One region of the Persicobacter psychrovividus genome, then DNA from elsewhere that is predicted to be linked to it. Evidence: riboswitches for the same ligand, from Rfam matches in the RefSeq annotation. Region 1 holds a riboswitch; the other holds the start of a gene.
The links. Region 1 has a riboswitch for S-adenosylmethionine ahead of AABK40_RS14055 (hypothetical protein). Riboswitches for the same ligand answer to the same signal wherever they lie in the genome.
Positions count from the first base shown of each region.

Region 2: another riboswitch for S-adenosylmethionine. It lies ahead of AABK40_RS00995 (O-acetylhomoserine aminocarboxypropyltransferase/cysteine synthase family protein); the one in region 1 lies ahead of AABK40_RS14055 (hypothetical protein).

Region 1 is NZ_AP025293.1:51,106-54,520, reverse strand. Features, by position in the region: gene AABK40_RS14060 (ABC-F family ATP-binding cassette domain-containing protein) at 1-1,425, shown strand, start outside; SAM-I-IV-variant riboswitch at 1,537-1,630, shown strand; gene AABK40_RS14055 (hypothetical protein) at 1,684-1,908, shown strand; gene AABK40_RS14050 (hypothetical protein) at 1,926-2,159, shown strand; gene AABK40_RS14045 (carbonic anhydrase) at 2,271-3,014, shown strand; gene AABK40_RS14040 (LruC domain-containing protein) at 3,163-3,415, opposite strand, start outside.
Region 2 is NZ_AP025292.1:229,117-232,531, forward strand. Features, by position in the region: gene AABK40_RS00990 (homoserine O-acetyltransferase family protein) at 1-360, opposite strand, end outside; gene AABK40_RS00995 (O-acetylhomoserine aminocarboxypropyltransferase/cysteine synthase family protein) at 432-1,748, opposite strand; SAM riboswitch class I at 2,011-2,114, opposite strand; gene AABK40_RS01000 (hypothetical protein) at 2,240-2,476, opposite strand; gene AABK40_RS01005 (endonuclease/exonuclease/phosphatase family protein) at 2,587-3,415, opposite strand, start outside.

The DNA.
Region 1 (3,415 bases):
ATGACAGCTTTGAAACAGGATCACTTTGCTTTTGATGAGTTTCCGGTTATGGAAACCGTTTTAATGGGCTACGATGTCCTTTACAAAAACATCAAAGAAAAAGAAATCCTTTACGCAAAGGAAGATTTCACTGAAGAAGACGGCATCCGTGCTTCAGAATTGGAAGCGGAATTTGCTGAGATGGACGGTTGGAATGCCGAAAGTGATGCTGCAGCCCTTCTTAGTGGCCTTCGTGTAAAAGAAGATCTGCACTACAAGCTGATGTCCGAACTTTCAGGTTCTGAAAAAGTACGGGTATTGCTTGCTCAGGCACTTTTTGGAAATCCTGACATCCTGATTATGGATGAACCGACCAACGACTTGGATGTAGAAACCATCTCGTGGCTGGAAGATTTCCTTTTGGAATTCAACAATATTGTCATCGTTGTTTCTCACGACCGTCACTTCCTCGATACTGTATGTACGCATATGGTGGATATTGATTTCGCGAAAATCAAGATTCATACAGGTAACTACTCTTTCTGGTACGAGTCAAGCCAGTTGGCCGCACGCCAAAGAGCAGACCAAAACAAGAAAATGGAAGACAAACGCAAGGAATTGCAGACCTTTGTGGAGCGATTCTCTGCCAATGCCGCAAAATCCAAGCAGGCGACTTCCCGTAAGAAATTATTGGAAAAATTAAATTTGGAGGACATCGAGCCTTCAAGCCGCCGTTATCCTGGTATTATCTTTAGCCAAGAGCGTGAAGTGGGTAATCAAATTCTTGAAGTAGCCAATTTGAGCTATGAAATTGATGGTAAGAAACTATTCAGTGATTTGAATTTCACCTTGGCAAAAGGAGATAAAATTGCGCTTGTTTCCCGCAACAGCCTGGCCGTAACGAAATTCTTTGAAATTATCAATGGAGAATTGGCACCTACCACCGGGGAGGTTAATTGGGGGGTAACCGTTAATAAAGGTTATTTGCCAAATGAAAATTCTTCTTTCTTCGATACTGACGATAACCTTTTGGAGTGGCTACAGCAGTACACTACTTCAGAGGATGAAACCTTCATTCGTGGCTTCCTGGGACGTATGTTGTTCTCTGGTGAAGAAATCATGAAGTCTGCCCGCGTATTGTCTGGAGGGGAAAAAGTACGTTGTATGCTCTCAAAAATCATGCTTCAACAGCCTAACCTGTTGATCCTTGATGAGCCGACATCGCACCTTGACCTGGAATCGATCACCGCTTTTAACAACGGCCTGAAAGATTACGCAGGAACAGTTGTGTTTGCATCTCATGATCATCAGTTTGTATCCACGGTAGCCAACCGAATTATCGAAATCACCCCTAACGGAATGATTGATAAGCATACCGATTTCGACAGTTACCTTTCTGATGAAGTGGTAAAAGAACGTAAAGAAAAAATGTATGCGGGCAAATAAGCCTCCTACATAAAATACAATTATAAACCGTAAGCCTTTAAGCTTACGGTTTTTTTTATGCTATTTTTTTTGTTGAACATTTGGAAAAGTAAATCATTCCCCCCTACCTTTGTAATGCATCAGGAATTCCATGAGAATACCAACCGAGCCGTTGAGGCCACGGTGGTTCCGAATGCGGTCGCGACAGACAAAATAAATCTCGCCCACGCAAATTTTCTGGTGCAATCTAATTTTCTATTTTACTAAATTGGTTGCACAATGTCTATTCAAAATCCATTTCAGCAGAAATACCAAGCTTTTCTGAACAGCTGTACTGATCAGCAAATTTTTGAGCACTACCGCGCACAGGATGCCGAAAACTGGCACTGTAAAAAAGAACAGCAAAAGCAGCAACAGTTGCTTGTTACCGAACTCATTAAACGCAGTGGAGCACCACAGATCAGCCCTCAATGGCATGACCACGATCAAACACTGAATTTTTAACCACTGAAATTAGCGCAATGAGCAACAAAAATATTATCGTTCAAAAACTGGAGAAAGTAAAAGAACTCAATCAGGAAAGTTTACAGCAGGCCTTCTTTGCAACTGTCCGCAAACCCTCGTGTTTGCCGTTGGATAAAATTCCTTCAGAACGAATGAAAGTGGCCGTTCTCAATCAAAAATTGACCGATTTGGGGATCCTGACCGACCAACAGGCTTTTCCATTCCTTAATTTAAATAACAGATTCAGATAAAAAATATCGATAACCACAACAATCATCAATATTCATATTAGTAATTGATTAAAGTCATGAATTGATCTCCGCTGGTGAAATACATTTGTATAAACATCAACAAGTTTAATTATGAAGATGAAAAGTTTGCTTCCGTGGCTGATTTGTGGCGTATTGAGTACCGTTTTAGTATTGGATCATTTAGGGACATCAAAAGAAAATACACCACCACATGATAAGCCTGATTGCACCTATCTTGCTGAGGAAGCTTCAGGAGCGCAGCAGTCTCCGATCAACATAAAAACCGCTTCTATTGGAACGACTAAGGGGCATCAATGGCATGTGAACTATAAAAAATCACATGAAAAAATTGTGAACACAGGTCACACGATTCGCTTGGATTACGATTCTGGTTCAGTGCTTGAGTATGACGAACAGCTGTTCCGGTTAAGGCAATTTCATTTCCATACACCTTCCGAGCACCTCATTGATGGCGTTACCTACCCGATGGAAGCTCATTTTGTCCATACGGCAATCAACAATGACACCACCTATTTAGTGGTAGGCATACTGTTCAAAGAAGGTATGGAAAATCAATTTCTGAAAAAATTCATTACACAAATTCCAAGTAATGAAGGGCAACAGGAAATATGGAGTGATTTTGTGAATGCTGAGGAGGTGATCAAAGAAAGTGAGCACTACTATTGTTATGATGGTTCCCTGACGACTCCTCCGTATTCAGAAACGGTCAAGTGGTTTGTGATGCAAAATATACAGGAGGCCTCTGAATTGCAGATCGAAAAAATCAACCTTCTTGAAGGGAACAATGCCCGCCATATTCAAAAAATCAACGACCGATTTGTCGAAGGTATATAATTGATGCTGCCCCCCCCCTCAAACTGATTTCCTGCACCACCACCCTACTGCATATTTAGGGTTACGGCCTTTGGAGGGCATTTTGTAAAATGATAAAAAAAAGGAGCTGAAACCAGCTCCTTTTTCACATTAATCTATCTACTCAAAATTATCTATCAGTACAAATCACTGAAGTATTTCTGTACCCTTCGTTATCTTTATACCAGTCGGTGTTGGTTGTTCCACCTGACTCCGCCCAAGCTTTGAAGTTGTTATAAGCTGCGGTAATCGCTACGCCTTCATTCACTACACGGAAGTCATGAATAATATTCAATGCCCATGGGTGCTTTCTTCTTGTTTGGTAATAAATGCCTTCAGCGGCATCCGACTCATCTACTGATGCTCCCAATAAGCTATCATCG
Region 2 (3,415 bases), on a different replicon from region 1:
AAGATCAAAAGCCCCGATGATGTCCCTGTTGGTAAGTACTGGGAAATCGTGAAAATAAGGCTGACCTGTTTCTGTATTGGTGCTCAACGGTCCCGTAGAACCATAGCAGCTGCCGAGCATATTGGCACAAACAATAAAATCCCGAGCGGGATCGTAAAGCTTGCCTTCGCCAAAAAGGCCCGGCCACCAGTCAAGGACATTATCATTTCCAGAAAAGGCATGACAAACCCAAACGACATTGTCCTGGGTCGCATTAAGGGTTCCGAGGGTGGTATAGGCCAGCTCAAAACTGTTGAGTGTGGCACCGCTCTCGGTTAAAAATGGTTTAGTGTATTTAAAAATATGCTGTTGTGCAGTCATGCTTGTGTTTTTGTCAAAGTCACTGAAGTGGTGAAGAAAGTGCTCTTCGCCACTTCAGCGGAAAGTATATATTAGGCCGTTACCTCAGCAAATGCTTTTTCGAAAGCTTGCGAAATATCGCCTTTAATGTCATCAATATGTTCAAAGCCTACGGAAAGTCGAAGTGCGTTTGGCAAAACGCCTGCCGCCGCTCTTTCTTCTTCAGAAAGCTGTTGGTGTGTGGTGGATGCAGGGTGAATAATCAATGTTTTTGCATCCCCTACATTGGCAAGATGGCTCACCAGTGCAAGATTGTCCACAAACTTTTTCGTGGTGTCAAGATCGCCCTTCACAGCAAAAGAAAGTACGCCACCGAAGCCTCTTTTCAGGTATTTTTTTGCCGTTTCATGGCTCGGGTGCGACGCCAAACCTGGATAGCTCACCGATTCCACCAATTCATGCGCCTCCAGCCATTCAGCGACTTTCTGTGCATTTTCTACCGTGCGTTCAACCCGCAGGGAAAGGGTCTCCAAACCCTGAATCAGCTGAAAAGCATTAAAAGGACTCAATGCAGGACCAAAATCCCTCAGCCCTTCTACCCTTGCCCGAATAATATAGGCAATATTGCCAAAAGGGCTGTCGGCACCGAATGTATCCCAGAATTTCAAGCCCTGATAACCTTCAGAAGGTTCCGTGAACTGCGGGTATTTCCCATTTCCCCAATTGAAATTCCCACCATCGATAATCACACCACCGATACTTGTGCCATGTCCACCGATCCATTTGGTGGCCGATGCCGTAACGATATTCGCACCATGCTCCAAAGGTCTAAATAAATACCCTCCTGCGCCAAAAGTGTTATCAACTACCAAAGGAATATCGTGTTTTTTTGCTACTGCGGCAATTTTCTCAAAATCGGCGACATTGAAGGACGGGTTGCCGATAGATTCCAGGTAAATCGCTCTGGTATTTTCGTCAATGAGCTGCTCAAAGTGCTCAGCTTCGTTATCCTGCGCAAATTTTACCGTGATCCCGAGGCGCTTGAACGCCACTTTAAACTGGTTGTAGGTTCCTCCATACAAAAATGGACTACTGACAATATTTTCTCCAGCACTGACAATATTGTTCAGCGCAATGAACTGTGCCGCCTGTCCGGAGCCTACTGCTAAAGCCGCTACCCCACCTTCCAAAGCTGCTATTCGCTGCTCAAACACATCTGTGGTCGGGTTCATGATTCGGGTATAAATATTTCCGAATTCCTTCAGGGCAAAAAGGTTTGCACCATGATCTGAATCTTTGAAAACGTAGGAACTTGTTTGGTATAATGGCACTGCCCTTGAGCGGGTGTCGCTATCTAAACTGTGGCCTGCGTGTAATTGTAATGTTTCGAAATGATGTGAATTAGACATGGTGATATGGTTTGAAGTGTTTTTGATCTTAAAAAAAAGCGGAGAATTCACGCCCCTTTTCTGCCAATCGTTAGCAGATGAGCGAACGGCACCGATAATCAGTACCGTGATCGGAAGTGTAATGAGTGAAGGATGCCGCTATGGGCGCATTCGTTCAAAAACAGCGACATAAAGGGGTTTGACCTTCGCAGCATTGCGAAAGTATTCAGGAGTGTTGGCTTCAATGGCCAAAAAATAGTGCTGAGATAATTTCATTGTCGTTAATTTATATTCACCAATTATTCTTGGTTCAGGAATTAGCACCTTAACGAGGGTCAGGTTGCTAGAGCTTCTTCGAGCCTGTCTCTTCACTCTTCTTTATAAATCAATGCGTGGATACCGCCTTGACTTGATGCCTCAAATATCTGCGGCAAAAAACAATTATCCAAATGTTGGGCTGATTTTTTTATGGAAACCCAAATTTTGTGTGGTGTGCAGGGTGTTTTGCCTACTTAGATTTCAAAGTCGAAATCCACTTGTCGGCTTTGAATGAAGGGAAAGTGAAAATCCAGCCAAAATTCATAATCGGCATATGGGGCGCACTCATAAGGTTGCTCGCTGCCAATTTGTAAAGTTTTTAGGGCGCCTTTAGGAAGCCAGCAGAGAAAATCAATACGTTGGCTGAAGGGTAGATTGGCGATCAGAATGTACTCCAATCCCTGAAAATAGGTAGAGGGTGTCTTCATCATAAAAGGTGTTAGGTCTTGCATGAAGATAGTGATGAATGTGCTGTTTTTCAATTTTTTTATGTGAACATATTGTTTTCTATTCATTAAAAATTCGATGATTGATCAACAGGCTATTTTTTCGAGGTATTTGGCAGTCTGTACTTGCCCCGTATCGGGAAGTGATCTGAAAATGAGACCTTTCTCAGCGTTTCAAAATATTCAACCCCAAGGGAGGGGCTGTAAAACTGTTGATCAATCCTGAGGAAGAACAGCGGCCCATGCAAGGTAAAACCAAAGCCATTTCCTGCCGACTGAAAAGCATTGTTCAGGTGGCGGCAATATTGCTGATAATTATAGGAAATGGGCGGGTCGTTGAAATCTCCGCAGACAATTACAGGGTGCGGACTGCTGAGAATGTGCTCCAGAATTTCCCGAGCCTGCTTACTGCGCACTTTCTGACCATTCTTGAATTTTTTAAAGATCGTTGCATAGATTTTTGAAGGCTCCCGAATGGTTTGTTCCTGATTGATGCCCATAGAATGCAAATGCAGATTGTAGATTCGGAGGGTGTCCTGCGTACCGATAAGCAGGTCGGCGAAGATCGCCTGATTCAGTCGGTCTTCATTAATATCTATTTGCCCCTGATGAACAATTGGGAACTTTGAAAATATAGCCATTCCCCTGCTGTATTCATCATCTTCGGCATATTCATCGTAGTTGAGCACAAAAGTATGATACCCCTTCACCTTGAGTTTTTTACTTACATTGAGCTTTTTCCAACGGCCATCACTATAAAATTCCTGAAAGCATTTGATTGGTGAGGGCTCCTGCGCAATCCATTCGATCAGTTGGTCGGAATATTGCCATTTTTTTGTGGTGTTTGCCTCGGTTTTCGGGCTGCGCATCAGTCGAGTATTATAACTGAGCACCTGTATTCCCCTGGTACGGGGCGACAGGCGG